DNA from 3 places in the Candidatus Brocadia sinica JPN1 genome. Region 3 is predicted to be linked to each of the others. Evidence: riboswitches for the same ligand, from Rfam matches in the RefSeq annotation. Region 3 holds a riboswitch; each other region holds the start of a gene.
The links. Region 3 has a riboswitch for cyclic di-GMP ahead of BROSI_RS04960 (DUF6531 domain-containing protein). Riboswitches for the same ligand answer to the same signal wherever they lie in the genome.
Positions count from the first base shown of each region.

Region 1 (5,038 bases), 980 kb from region 3:
TAACACCTTCCATCGACCCTTTAAGTGATAAAAATAAGGATTTGCCGCAGGAGACAATCGACAAAGTCTTAGAAAAATATCATATACCTGCAGACACTCCCATTATTACTCAAATTTCACGGTTCGACTATTTAAAGGACCCTATCGGCGTTATTGAGGCGTATCGTTTGGTAAAAAAACGTATTGACTGTCAACTCATTATTGCCGGCGGTACGGCCACAGACGACCCGGAATCGACCAAGGTCTTTGCAGAGACAAAGGAAGTTGCTGGCAATGACGCTGACATACACATCCTCCCTATCCCTTCCGGCAGCGACATTGAGATCAATGCGCTCCAGAGGGCATCTGACGTTATTATTCAAAAATCACTTCGTGAAGGATTTGGACTTACCGTAACAGAGGCATTATGGAAGGCAAAACCAGTTGTCGCATCCGGCACAGGGGGTATTCCGTTACAGGTCAAACACAAATATAGCGGCCTCTTATGTCATAGTGTTGCCGGCGCAGCATTCGCCATTAAACAGTTATTAAACAGTCCTGAATATGCCAAAAGACTTGGTAAGAACGGCCATGAGCACATTAAGCAGAACTTCCTTCTTACCCGTCACTTAAAAGACTACATGCTCTTATTTCTGTGCATGTACCATCCCGAAGATATTGTTTACTTATAAAAAAGATTCATCGTTTCTCTGCCCAAATATTCATGCTTATTTTTTCTCAAGACGTTTTGGACTGGATTTTGAAAAATTACATGGTATATTTTACATTTATAGAGATCGGGCAAGATAAACTTTTTAAAAGTAAAAAAACATTTTATTGCATTCAAAAAGATAAAATAACTTATTAACATAAACAAATAAGACATTACGATAAAGGTAAACCCTGAGCAATCAGGGGGCGCAAAGTAAAGGGTCTTGCTAGCCGTTTAAGCGGTTTAAACAGTTTACGCCGCTTATGAGACAGCCTTACTGCCGAAGATGTTTAAGTGTATATCTTTGCAGTAAGGCTTTTTTATTTTCATTTGAGACGATTATCGTGAAACAAAGGGTTTCCAACGCCGTTAAGAAAATAAAGAAAATTTGAGTTTGAGCAGGAGAGAGGTGATGGGAAAACTTGTTTTCTGGTGCAGAATTTTTTTAAGCATTCTGGTCGTAGGTTTTTTCCACGCTTCAAGAATTTACGGACGAGAGCTTCTGAAAAAGAAGATGGTGGCAAGTACAGAGGTTACCATAGGGCAAGGAGCAAGGGGGGTTTTCCAGAGAGAGGAATTGGGAGGATTGAAAGAATGTCCATTGGGAAGAAATGAAAAATTAGAAGAAAAGGGAATTGCCATACAATCTGTAAATCAGTCCAAGAACATAGGTGTGCTTGTCCTTGCACACGGAGTACATCGCATGCACGGAGAACAGGTGCATGAAGAGCGCAATTCGGAGGCACTTCCCTTGTGGAATGCTTCTGTTCTGGAAGTGGTAAAGCCACTCACTGATAAATATCCGCTGGAAGTTGCCTTTGGTATGGCTGATCCGGATACCATAAAGGAAGCTGTTCATAGCTTAGAAGAAAAGGGCGTTTCTGAAGTGATCGTGGTGCCACTCTTCATCTCCTCTCACAGCCCAATCATAGGTAATTCCCGTTACATCCTGGGTATTCAGGAGAAATTGCCCGAAACTACCACTGTTAAATCCTTACCAAGGATAGAAAGCAGGATAAAATTTCGCATGTCAGGCGCTCTGGATGATAGCATGCTCGTTGCGGAAATTCTTTTCGAAAGGGCTATGGAGCTTAGCGCTAATCCGCCTAATGAAACGGTTATTCTGGTCGGGCACGGGCCTAATGATGAAAAAGAAAATAGACTCTGGCTGGCTGACATGGAAAAGCTAGCCTACTATGTTCGCGAGAAAGGCAACTTTAAGAAAGTTAAGGTTGCGACATGGAGGAGTGATGCCCCGGAGGAGATCAAAGAGAGGGCTATTCATGAGCTGAGAACAATGGTAGAGATGAGCGGCAAAGACGGGAAGGTCATTGCAATCCCACACTTACTCGCCACGGGTGGTGTAGAAAGTGAAATTGTGGCCGCTTTGAAAGGACTTCCCTATATCTTCAATGGCAAAACCCTATTACCCCATAGCAACATAACGAGGTGGGTAGAAATGCAGGTAGAAGAACAAATGAAAGAATCCACGGGGAGACAGCGATGAAAGAAAACCATTGTGATGAATTAAAATCCATTGATTATCCCATTCATTACCTTCGGTAAAGCAGGAGGTCAATTTTTCATCTAAGAAATATGGCTTTGCAATTAGTTGAGCTTAAACTTTAGATAACTTACCATACAGAGAAAGAGGGGAATATGAAATTAAACAATTTGTTAATACTCGCGTTATTAATAAGTTTTCTTTTTGTAGGATGTGAAAGAGTAAAAAAGGTGATCGAGAAAAAAGAGATACCTAAGATTACCGTGCAAGAAGATTTGAATGCCGAAAAAATGGCTAGCGATCTCTGGAGGAAAATACAAGGGGAAAAATATTGGGTCAACTGGAAGATGTGGCCAGGCAAGGAAGCGTTATATACAGGAGGCAGAGAACCTCATGGGGCATTATTAACTACTTACATAAATGAACCCGCCTTAAAGACATTTATAGATAAAAGGGAACAGATGCAGCCCGGAGCGATAATTATTAAAGAAAATTATATGCCTGACAAAACCCTTGTTTCTATCACGGTAATGCACAAAATAGAGGGTTTTAATCCTAAGGTAAACGACTGGTTCTGGGCTAAATTTGAACCAGACGGCACGATCACTACTGCTGAAAAATATGGTCAGACTCTGATCCTGGCAGGTAAAGTTGCAACGTGTATTGAATGCCATAGTGAACAGAGCGCCAATGACTATATTTTTACAAGCCATTTGAGGGAAGGAGTGTCAGAAGCTGTAAAAGTGGAAATGGAAATACCCGACATCGAAAAAATGGCTCATGAACTCTGGAATAAAATGCAGAGTGAAAATTACCACGTAAACTGGAAGATGTGGCCAGGCAAGGAGGCATGTTATGAAGGAAAGGAGCCACATGGCGCTTTCTTAACTACCTATGTAAATACTGCCGCCCACGAGGTAATTATGCAAAAAAAGGAAAAGATGCCTCCCGGAGCGATAATTATTAAAGAAAACTACATGCCTGATAAAAACATCGCCTCAATAACCGTGATGCATAAGATAGAAGGTTTTGCTCCTGATGCTTTTGACTGGTTTTGGGTTAAATTTGCCCCAAACGGCAAAGTCATGACTGAAGAAAAAGATGGCAAGACCATAACGTTGGCCGGTAAAGTTGCTGGCTGCATAGAATGTCACGGGAAACAAACAAGTAACGACTATATTTTTACAAGTCCTTTGAAGTTAGAGCATATGTATTAATCCCATATCCACTAGAAAGGTAAAAGTATGAAAAGAGTAGGATTTGCTAGCGCAATAGTTTTTTCTTTCTTTTTTGCCACTGCTTGTAATCAGAAAAAAACTGACACAGAGGTATCGTCAGAGGATATCAAACGTCAAACAGGGGAAGCCCTTGAAACAACCAAGAATTATCTCATACAGAAAAGAGAAGAGTATCAGACGCAACTGGAAGATAAACTACATGAACTCGAGAATAAGATAAAAGAGCTTGAAGCAAAGGCAGCGAATGCAGGAGAGGAAACCAAGGCCAAGTGCCATGAGATGATTGAAACGTTGCAACAGAAGCAAAAAGATGCAAGAAACAAATTGGAGAGACTCAAGTCTTCAAGTGCAGATGCATGGGAAAATCTAAAGTCTGGAACAGAAAATGCTCTGGAGGACTTGAAGAAAGCATACAGCGAGGCGATCTCTCGTTTTAAATAATTTTCGTCTCAAAGGGGAGACAACTTTGTTTTTCACGATTTGGATTATCAGCGGCATTATCGCCGGCTGGCTCACTGGACTGGTGGTAAAAGGACGAGGCTACGGACTCATTGGCTTCTTGGTTATTGGGGCATTGGGTGGTATAATTGGAGGCTGGATATTCAGAATGTTTTGGCTACTATCGTCCAATTGGATTGGAAATATCTTTGCGGCTTTAATTGGAGGAGTAATACTAATCGCGATTGTTCGCACCATACGTCGATGAAGAAAATATGGTGATCACCCGGAAACCAAACTGATAAAAAAGGAGGGATACGATGTATCTCGCAATCTGGATTATGAGTGGCATTCTTGCCGGCTGGCTTACAGGACTGGTGGTAAAAGGGAGAGGCTATGGCCTTGCTGGTGACTTGATTATTGGACTATTGGGTGGCATCGTTGGAGGCTGGTTGTTCGGTTTGTTCGGTCTCTATGCTACCAGTTTGATCGGGAATATTATTGTGGCGGTGATTGGAGGCATTGTAGTAGTTGCAGTTGTTCGTATCCTACGCCGGGCATAGGCAAGTATTTCTCCCTCCATGAAGCTTTACCATTTACTACACTTTATAAGACTTCTTTCCTTTGTTATATAAATCCTTCATACGGTTTATAAATAAGCATTCGTCATAATGGCGGATGATCATGAGGGAGTCCCAAGAGACCAAATACAAGACAAATAATAAAGACAACGACAAATATAAAGAAAAGAAACTTCGCAATGGTTGCAGTTGCAACAGCAATTCCGGTAAAACCAAACAGTGCCGCTACAATCGAAACGATAAAGAATACTATAGCCCAATATAGCATTTGTAACTCCTTCCAAAAAAGTAAATGTCTTGGCTTTTATGATGCATTATTACATTCGATTTTGTCTAGCAGTTCCTTTATCTTGTTCTTCAATTCACTCAGATCAGAAGACTTGATAATATATGCATCGGCTGACCACATCAGGAAATTATCTGTATAGCCGCCATAAGCAGTGTTAATAATAATCGGAATATTCTTATGTTCACTCAAGATTCTACCCATCAAGTCAATACCGTCCAGCTTCCCCGACCCTGTCCGCTTTAAACTTTACCGCAGTATGGGGATGGGGGATTGCCTAAAAGTTACCTTTTATTTTCA
Region 1 covers NZ_BAFN01000001.1:112,816-117,853, forward strand. The annotation lists gene BROSI_RS00445 (glycosyltransferase) at 1-671, shown strand, start outside; cyclic di-GMP riboswitch class I at 865-976, shown strand; gene BROSI_RS00455 (sirohydrochlorin chelatase) at 1,104-2,198, shown strand; gene BROSI_RS00460 (cytochrome P460 family protein) at 2,351-3,412, shown strand; gene BROSI_RS00465 (sll1863 family stress response protein) at 3,440-3,874, shown strand; gene BROSI_RS00470 (GlsB/YeaQ/YmgE family stress response membrane protein) at 3,900-4,139, shown strand; gene BROSI_RS00475 (GlsB/YeaQ/YmgE family stress response membrane protein) at 4,192-4,434, shown strand; gene BROSI_RS00480 (DUF1328 domain-containing protein) at 4,538-4,720, opposite strand; gene BROSI_RS00485 (response regulator) at 4,757-4,930, opposite strand.
Region 1: it holds a riboswitch for cyclic di-GMP, as region 3 does, so the genes downstream of both, BROSI_RS00455 (sirohydrochlorin chelatase) here and BROSI_RS04960 (DUF6531 domain-containing protein) in region 3, are expected to answer to the same signal.

Region 2 (5,038 bases), 2.3 Mb from region 3:
ACACCCCAAGAGAGGCTCCTGGCGCTATCCATGTATGATTAAAGAATATCCTCATATCATTGAACGTATTCAATCTGTCACGTACATCAACTCCACTATGGTTATGCCCCTTCATCCTGAAACCAGTTCATGACTATTATGAGCAATGCTGACGGCTTTAAAGATAGTCGTTTGAGAGAAACGGTCTATCACCATCTCATACAGATTGGATTTCGGATTGCCCTTATACCGCACTGTTAGGGACTCATGTCCCAAGATGTAAGCGCTCTCCCTCGGTCATATGGATTACCCATCCCCGTTTTCACGAGGACATGTTTTCCCTTCGTGATGTATGTTCTAATGCATTATCCAGAGATGTATTCGCCTAATCTCTTTCGACATCTTCCGCAAGGACATTGCTTGTGCTTCACCAGGGAAGGGAGGTTGGCGCGAATAATACGCCATACTCATACACCCCAAAAGGTCATCTGTACCTCGTAACTCCGTCATATCACCTCACGGTGGGTACGCTATCTTTCTACGCATACGGATTGCTCCATTGTATGTGCATAGGTACAAACTTCTCTACGAGGAATTAGGCTCGCAGAGGTGGTATTTTCAACCACTCAGGTATTCCATACTTCAAGGCACGCCAACCCTATACCGGTTTACTGTCCCATTCTTTAATTTCTTTACATACCTCTGCTTCCCTATTCCTTCATCTCTTTGATCTTGTCCTCCTCTCTTGCAATTTTTCCTTTGCCTTTGCTCCTCACATTACTCCCTCTTTAAACATATCTTTTTTTCGGGTGTTGAATAATCCATGAATGGCTTTTTCAATCTGCTTTTAACCGATTCCTTTAACAGGAAAATCTTTTACCACCTCCCATTACTGATTACTGATAAAAGTATCCTTGCTCCCTTTTCCCTTACTCCTTTCTCTGGTGAGTGGAACAGTTTCCATGTTGTTTTTGGTTTTTATAAACCACTTTGTGTCTCTTTGGTTCCCTGCTCCACCCACCGTTTTATTGAAACCTAAATTCTGCAAATGATTTTCGCGCCGCGAAAATCGCCCTTCAGCAATAGCCTTTCCGGACAAAAATCAATAATAAACCTCAATGTTTAGCGATTTTCTGAGCTACTCAGTTTCATTATGAACAAAAAGAACTGGGAAATAGTCCTGATTTAACCATTCGGAGCGACAAAACCGGCACGGAGGTATACCATCCCCTTTTGCAGTATTCTCAGCACACTGAAATAACGCTGCATTGGTCAAAAATTCACCCGTACGTAAATGACCCGCATTCATCTGACTCTTACACTCTTCTATCCACGTCTCACACGTAGCCCTCTCTCCATACGAACCATGCGCCTCTATCGGACTTAACCGCTCTGTCGTAACGTAACAGAAATACTCGTACAGGGGCAGAGGAAACAACCCCCTCTCGATTTTGACCAACTTCCTTACTGCTTTTGTTTCTCCAACAAATGCCATTAAATACTGATACGCCTTCTGGCCCTTTTTCTTAGGATTGTATCCAACCTCTGCTCCTTCCTGATTCCCATATACTCCATCCACGGTTGAATCAACGTCTATCCACATATCGCTCAGCGCACTTCTCAATCTGTGACCTGAACGCACCGCCCGTTTCCACACCTGTCCCCTGAATCGATGGATTATCCCTGTCAGCTCCACAATATCCCTCTGCGTTACCAGCTTCATCATACGTCCTATTGTCGTATCTACAGGATTCTTTTCCATCCCGCCATCTTCATCAGTACCTCATCTGCCCATACCTTCGTTATCTGCACCATCGAGGTCGCTCCGGCTATCAAACCGATTACTGCCATTTGCATGGCATCAACAATCTGATACTGGGCATTTGCCCCCCCGCTCCTTACGGATTGCCTCTTGTACTCTCTGCCTGAATAACAACTTCCCCATATTCCCCATACATAAAGGTTAGGACTGGTAAGAGTGCTGCGTGTACTGTTAATCCCTTCCCACTCATCTCCGTCTTGATTTTCGGTTGTCTTCTTTCCCCGTTTTGTGCTATAGTCTTCATTGAAAAGGTGAACCTCCTTTTAGGTGTTTTTATTCTTAAAATACCTTCAATTCCCTTGGAGATTCTACCTTTTCTCGTCTAATCCTGCAACAAGGCTTTGCCTTGTTGCAGGATTTAGGTTATTAATAATTATTTTTATTTTTTGTTTGACACAGATGTGATTATGCTGTATTTTACACTAACACACTAACACACTAACACACTAACACACTAACACACTAACACACTAACACACTAACACACTAACACACTAACACACTAACACACTAACACACTAATTATATAGAAATACATTTCGATAAGGGCAAACCCTGAGTAATCAGGGGACGCAAAGTAAAGGGTCTTTAAACATACAGGGAAGTAGTTTAAACAAGATAGCCTTACTGCCGAAGATGTTTTTATGAATATCTTTGCAGTAAGGCTTTTTTATTTGAATGTTAATTGGGGAGTAAGAAAATGGCTATTCGACATAAATTAATATTAGGGGCGATTTCTTTCACCGGCATATTAGGATTTTTATTCATTCTGTCTTTTCCCTCTTTTGCGCAAGAATGGGGAAGTATTAGCATTGGGGCAGATACAGATGGAGCATTGGAAGTATCTCTAGAGAATAGTAAGATAAGACTGAAATATGGACGTTTTTTCGGCGGACACCATTATGAACATGCGATCAAGGATCTGGTGATCAAGAGTGTCAATGAGGATCAGGCAGGGTTTTACCTTGATGCATGCGCTAATCGTGGAACACTTACAACAGCGGTTGTTGTGCAGGATGATGCAAATGTCAAGACCGTTCGACTCGAGTGGGATAATGGAGCCAAGGTGTCAGAGGTATCAATCTATCCAGACAGTCATTATATAAAAACGAAATACCTAAAGTATGGCACAAATATTGTGGACCAGGGATCTCCTGGAGGCGGTGGTAGTAGTAGTGGGGTGTACGAAATATATGGCGCGAGTGAGTGGAAAAGGGGTTACGTAATTTATCCCAATATTTATTTTGATCGGTATCCGGGTGATGTGGGTTACCAAAATATTACCGAAATAGACCAACCTGGGCCTCTGGATTATCACGGGTGGTTTATCATGGGTGTATACAACGAGGCAAATGGGAGAGGATTTGGTAGGGTAGCGCCTGTATCGCAGATAGACATTATAAAGCTTTTGTGGAACAAAGGCTTTGAACTTTGCCCTACTTTTAACAGGACACATTCACCCTACACCGCATATTTATTTGTCGTGACGGGAGGAGGCGCCAATGAAATACTCTCGAGAGGGAAAAATCTTGCTGATGGTTTGGGAGATAATGCATCGCCCACTGTGGCTATTACCAACCCGACTGAGGGGGCGACATTTACAACACCAACGGACATAACGATAACGGCAACGGCCTCGGATATTGATGGTGTCGTGAGCAAGGTTGAGTATTACGCGGGGAGCACAAAACTTGGTGAAACAACTTCCGAACCTCACATTCTCACATGGAACAATGTAACCGCTGGCAGTTATATACTCTCAGCAAAAGCAACAGATAACGATGGAGCAACGACGACTTCTAGCGCAGTGAATATTACCGTTTTTAAAGCCGGTATGGTAGGGTACTATAAATTTGATGAAGGGAACGGTACTATCGCTATTGATTCTTCAATCTACGGAAATAATGGTACCATCAATGGGGCCACATGGACAACCGGCAAGAATGGTGGGGCGTTGAGTTTTGATGGGATTGATGATTTTGTGTCGGTTCCACGTATGAATCATGACGAGATTTCCATTGCTGCATGGTTCTATAAAAATGCAAATGATACAACAAATATTGATGCCATATTCGGTGGATATAAATGGAATTCAGACGTACAACTGCGGGAGGGGTTTGATTTGAGATTTAACAAAACTATTCCCAATAAGCTTCAATTTATTCTCGTGACGCAGGATGGAAATGGGAATAGGATACAGAAAACCGCGATAAAGGATTTAGTCAATTCAGTTGGTAGTTGGTATCATGTAGTTGGCACTTACAACAAGGCTACAGGGGAACAGAAGCTTTATGTAAATGGGCAGCTGGTTAATACCCAATACCATCCGGCGGGAAATACGGTCGTGCCATTGACATATTATTCTGACATGAAAATAGGAAATTCTGGCAATAACGGTTACTTTAATGGCGAGATTGACGACGTCCGCCTTTACAATCAAGCCTTGGCCAACCAGGAAGTACAAGATTTGTATAACACCTTTAGCACGGGTTTGCATGCCCGCTATACATTCGATGAAGGAAGTGGGGTGACTGCAACCGATACATCAGGTAACGGCAACGATGGCGCTATCAATGGGGCCACATGGACAACCGGCAAGAATGGTGGGGCGTTGAGTTTTGATGGGATTGATGATTTCGTGTCGATTCCTCTGATGAATCATGACGAGGTTTCCATTGCTGCATGGTTCTATAAAAATGCAAAGGATACAACGAATATTGATTCAATATTCGGTGGCTACAAATGGAATTCAGATGTGCAACAACAGGAGGGTTTTGATCTGCGATTTTATAAAACCACACCCGATAGGCTTGAATTTGTCCTTGTGACACAGGATGGAAGTGGGAATAGGACGCAGAAGGCTGCTGTGAAGGATTTGGTCAATTCGGTGGGTAGCTGGTATCATGTAGTTGGCACTTACAACAAGGCTACAGGGGAGCAGAAGCTCTATGTAAATGGCCAGTTGGTTAATACACGAAACCATCCCGCAGGAAATACGGTTGTGCCATTGACATTATATTCTGACATGAAAATAGGGCAATCAATGATTAGTAACGGTTACTTTAATGGCAAGATTGACGACTTCCGCCTTTACAATCAAGCCATGACCGACCAGGAAGTACAAGATTTGTATAATGCCTTTAGCACTGGTTTGCAGGCCAGCTATCCGTTCGACGAAGGGAGTGGGACGGTTGCTACTGATGCGTCTGGCAACGGCAACGATGGCGCCATCAGTGG
Region 2 covers NZ_BAFN01000001.1:3,352,945-3,357,982, forward strand. The annotation lists gene ltrA (group II intron reverse transcriptase/maturase) at 1-9, opposite strand, end outside; partial or broken gene BROSI_RS19265 (transposase) at 1,226-2,045, opposite strand; cyclic di-GMP riboswitch class I at 2,339-2,436, shown strand; gene BROSI_RS15340 (LamG-like jellyroll fold domain-containing protein) at 2,502-5,038, shown strand, end outside.
Region 2: it holds a riboswitch for cyclic di-GMP, as region 3 does, so the genes downstream of both, BROSI_RS15340 (LamG-like jellyroll fold domain-containing protein) here and BROSI_RS04960 (DUF6531 domain-containing protein) in region 3, are expected to answer to the same signal.

Region 3 (5,038 bases):
TCGTTCAGATTATTACCCTCCTGGTAATCATAGAAATACGTGGTGGTGTATCTTTCCTTAGAATTCGTACCTCCATTGGGTGGTGTATGACTGGAATCGTTTCCCCTGGGGTCAGTTTGTGTTCTGACCCGGTTGTATATCGGGTCATAGGTGTATGTTGGCTCTATCTGTTGCTGGGCGCCTCCCCGGTCGCTATCGGGTAACTGTTTATTCTCTAAAAGATTCCCATGTTTGAACCTGCTTTTCCGATAATCTACTGATCCCAAATTCTCAGTTGCATAGGCATTTTCCACAGTATTCCCTTCAGGCAGTGCGGATTTAACCCTTTCGCCGTCTTCGTTATATTCAAAAGGTCGCCTCAAAGTATTCCGGCTCACCCTCACGTAAACCTTTCGTATATTCCTTTGTGGATACGGCATTCCCCAGTTTGTTATGTTCATATACCGCCTTATTCCCGTTGCGGTCTGTTACCGTCACACGGTTGACCGGGTCATTTGTATCCAGGGGATTTGAAGTCATCTCTTCGTATTTATACGTTATATCACCGCCAGCAGCAATTCCACTTGCATTGATCCCGCCGTACGTCTGCTTAACGACGTGACCGTATGCATAGGAATTTTCATCTGTTTCATAAACATTGATCAGACGAGGAGAGCCGCCAGCCGCAACTTCATTGGGTGCAGTTATGGTCAGAAGGCCATGATTCAACTTCTCATTATCAAACCCGGACGAATAGGTATATCTCTTGGTCTTACCATCCGGAAAATTATTACCATTAGGTGTACCTGTAACAGATGGAGATGTGACGGAAACGAGGTCGCCGTTACTGTCGTATTCAAATGTAATGGACCTGTTGATGAAGTCCTTTACCTCAACAAGCCTTCCGTTAGTGTTATAACTGTAAGTGATCTTTCTGCCCAATGTGTCGATAGCCCCTAAAAGTTTTCCATCCTCATCCCTTGTAAAGGTCATGGTATTGACATGCCTGTCTTCTAAATGGACAAGGAATCCATTTCTGTCATAAGACTTTTTGCTCCCCTGTCGGTCTCTTAAGGTAAAGGAACCATCTCCATTCTTTGTCAGACGGGTATAGGCGCCGAGCGGGGTGCTGTCTGCGACATCTGATTGCAGCCCGTAAAGGTCAGAGTGGCCGTGACCGTCCATAACCACAACGCTTCCCACTTTTATAAATGAATCACTCAGGATAGGAGAAAAGGTATCCGTTGAAATGGCATCCTGATTCTCTTCGGTAATTTCCAAGAGCCTGGAGTTATAGTTAAAATCCCAGTTATGACCCAGCGGGCTATCAAAGGTAACACGGCTTTTATAGGTGCGGGTAAATGTCCAGTCGAAACCACGTCCGGGGATCTTGAGGTCTGTTATCTGTAAGACAAATTCACCATTGTGAAGGGTTATGGGGTCGGGGGTGTCATTTTTCAAGCCACCGCTTGCAATCATGGAAGCGGTATCAGGTGGTGGGCATATTGTGCAGGTTGCGTCAATAAAAATGCCACCCCTTGCTTGAACAAATTTTTTCCCGTGTGTGGACGTGCTGTTGAAAGGACAAACAAAGAAGTCGTCATTGATTATAAGTCCCGATAATATGAGTGTTGGTGTAACCATTGCGACTGGCGTTGGTTCAGCCTCTTTTACGGCAACGACGACCTCACCAAACATCGCCTGCATCGGTCTGCTCATAAAATACCATTGAATTGCAAAACTCGTCTGTCCAGCCACTACGGTAGTAATCGTAAATACACCGTGGTGGGCAGTGAATGGCGTATCTGATGATATCGTTGCAACATTCGGATCACCTGTATTTAAAGGCGTATACAGGGTTTCTTCCTCTGTAAGATCAGCCGTGATCTGCCAGGTCGTTGTCTCTCCAACTTTCATCTCTAAGACAGAGGGGCCGCATGTATGGGCATATCCGGCCAAGGTAAATATGACAGAAGAAAAAATGAAGAAGGCAAAAGCAAACAGATATTTTACGAAAGTACGTTGTGCACGCTTTGGAAATTTAAAGCTATGTGGTTGCATAGTTTCCTCCTTTTATGGCTGGACTTTTTCTTCGATGCCCTTAGATTGGTAGAATGGTAGCAAAATGGTTATTATTGCATCTTTCAAGAACTCCCAGAAGGCCATTGATCGATGATATTTACAAAATAAAAAAGCCTTACTGCAAAGATATTTCCTGGAAACATCTTCGGCAGTAAGGCTATCTTTTTTCCCAACAAGCGGTCTTTTATAAACTGCGCTCTTGGTCTGTTTAAAAGACCCTTTACTTTGCGCCACCTGATCACTCAGGGTTTGTCTTTATCGCGATGGTTTTTTTATTGTATAAATAAATTGATGGAGATAAATTGTTTTCAGTCGTAATGGTTAACAATAATTATTATAGTTATCAATAAAAATATAAAATATCTTGAAACACTATTTCCGTCGAGGTATGATTTTTCAACCATTCATAACCATTATTCCATGAAAAACACATCCTTCACATTTAAGCATCATGGCTGGCTGGGTATTGGATTAATCTGTTTTGTTGAGTGCTGCTTGCTCATTCAGCATCACAATTACTTTGCTTATAAAATCAGCATCTGGGCAACCCCTTTATGTTGGTTGGGCTACGTGATGCTTTTAGATGCGATTATTTTTAGGCTCAAAGGGAATTCACTCCTCTGTAACCGCAGACGGGAATTTTACATTCAGATGCCCCTGTCTATTGCCTTCTGGCTCCTATTTGAATTTTACAACCTCCATCTTGCAAACTGGGAATATCAGGGTTTGCCGAAAAACAGGATAGAACTCTGTATTGGAATGGGACTGGCCTTTGCTCTGATCATGCCGGGGATGTTTCAAACCACAGAACTCATCAAAACCCTGAAATTTTTCGATCGATTTCGGATTGCCAATCTCCGCGTTTCAAACAGGATTATATATACCAGTATTGTCCTGGGATTCTTTTTTATCATGGCTCCATTGCTCATCAGCAGAGACTATGCCCGTTATCTCTTTGGGCTGGTCTGGACGGGATATGTCATGATATTCGACCCCATCGTATATTGTAGCAAAGGGGAATCATTATTAAAGGATTTAGAAGAAGGCAGGCTTTCCCGGATATTGAGCCTCTTCGTAGCAGGTTACATCTGCGGTTTCCTGTGGGAGTTCTGGAATTACTGGGCTGCATCAAAGTGGGTGTACACCGCCCCTTTTATGAAGGATGTAAAGATCTTTGAGATGCCAGTGGCAGGATTTCTGGGATTCGGGCCTTTCGCGTGGGAGTATTTTTGCTTTTACCATTTCTGCAAACTCGCTGGAAGATCGGCATTGACTAAGCAATGAATACTATAGTATTACTGTTTAAAAACTTTTTTTTAGAAAGTTTTTATCTCTCTTGTATTCTCCCCTTCGCAAGGGGAGAAAGAGAAGGGTTGTTTGGTCGGCTATCTGCATACTTAGGAATTTCAATTGCCACAGGGTCACAAAATACAAAGAAAAACTTTGTGTCTTGGGGTCTTGGTGGTTGAAAAAAATTGGCGAAGACCTGATTCAATGACAAGAAATTTTAAAAAATTAGTTCCTCCCCCTTTGATGGGGGAGGCCAGGTGGGGGGTTAAAGGAAAAGATCAATCACCCTCCCTTAGTCCCTTCCATCAAGGGAGGGATAATGTAATGTTAAGGAATTTCAATCTTATATGATTCCCCTCTAAAAAGAGGGGAGATGAAAAGTCGCTGCCAAAGCAGCCTAATTTTAATAGGCTAAAATATGTATCCATCAAAACCCTGGAACAAAAATTGGTGGACGATCGGCTTGTTTGTTATCGGTATAAGTATCCTTTTTGTCATGGTTATATGGAATACAGAAAACGCCAAACAACCTGCATCGGTTAACGAAATTAAGCCAGGAGAATTAACTCCCTATGATCACCTTATTGAAGCAAGGAAGGCATTAATGGATGGATACAAACCAGATGAAGACCCGTTCAAAACTTCCTGGGGAAGGGTGTATGATGCAAGGATACATCTAGAGGCCATCAAACAGGATTCCCCGGAATATGCTGAAGCACAAAGGTTAATGGACGAAGTAATGCGGAGAGAGGCAGAAATGGAAAGAGCATCGGTGATCCAAACCCAAAAGTATTTGAAAAAGCAGCGTGAAGAGGTGATGGGGAAACTTGAGAGGTATTTTGTGGGTAAAGATATGTACGTACATGTGGAATTAGAGGGAGAAGAAGCGACAATTTTACGAATGGAGTACATGTTCTGGTCGCGTCCTCTCGTGTATCAGGTAGTGAATGGCACAGGCTTTCTCCCCGCCCTTAAAAATCTAGGATTCAAAAAGGTGATCTTCGACGCCACTCACGATTATTCCTGGACGTATGATTTAGAAGGTAATACTGAGGAATAAAAAATAGAGAAAAACCTTTGCCTTGTTTATAACGAGCTTTGTGAATGCCGTACGAACATTTCCTTGACATCCGATGGCTGAAGCAATTAAATTTATTATTGCTGCATCCATAAGAATTGATTTTTGCATCATCAGGAGGCGGATTCATTGACGATAGACAATATAGACATAGAGGTAACGCTCCAAAAAGTAGAGAAGCTTCTTTCTGAAGAGAAAGGGCTGTCGCCAGCCATGAGGTCCATGGTAGAGTTATTGGTATTACTGATCACGCTGCTGGTTGGTCGTTTAAACCGTAACAGTCGCAACAGCAGTAAGTCTCCCTCAAGTGATCCGAATCGCAAGAGAGAAAGCAAGGCGAAGGGTGAGAGGAAGGTGGGTGGACAAAAGGGTCGTGAGGGGGTGACACTGGAAAGGGTTGAGAACCCTGATAAAGTGGAAGTGATAAAAGTAGACCGAAGGAAGTTGCCGCGTGGGGAATATACGGTGGTGGGTTACGAAGCGCGCCAGGTGTTTGATATGAAGATTTCACGGGAGGTAACAGAAAGAGCAGATGTCGATACCGGTGAGTGAAGGTTCCTTGTACAATTTTAATCAGGAAGCCTACGAATGTTTGGAAACCTTCGGGGA
Region 3 covers NZ_BAFN01000001.1:1,088,807-1,093,844, reverse strand. The annotation lists gene BROSI_RS04965 (hypothetical protein) at 1-362, opposite strand, end outside; gene BROSI_RS04960 (DUF6531 domain-containing protein) at 346-2,040, opposite strand; cyclic di-GMP riboswitch class I at 2,206-2,325, opposite strand; gene BROSI_RS04950 (hypothetical protein) at 2,482-3,345, shown strand; gene BROSI_RS04940 (hypothetical protein) at 3,770-4,411, shown strand; partial or broken gene BROSI_RS18930 (IS66 family transposase) at 4,559-5,038, shown strand, end outside.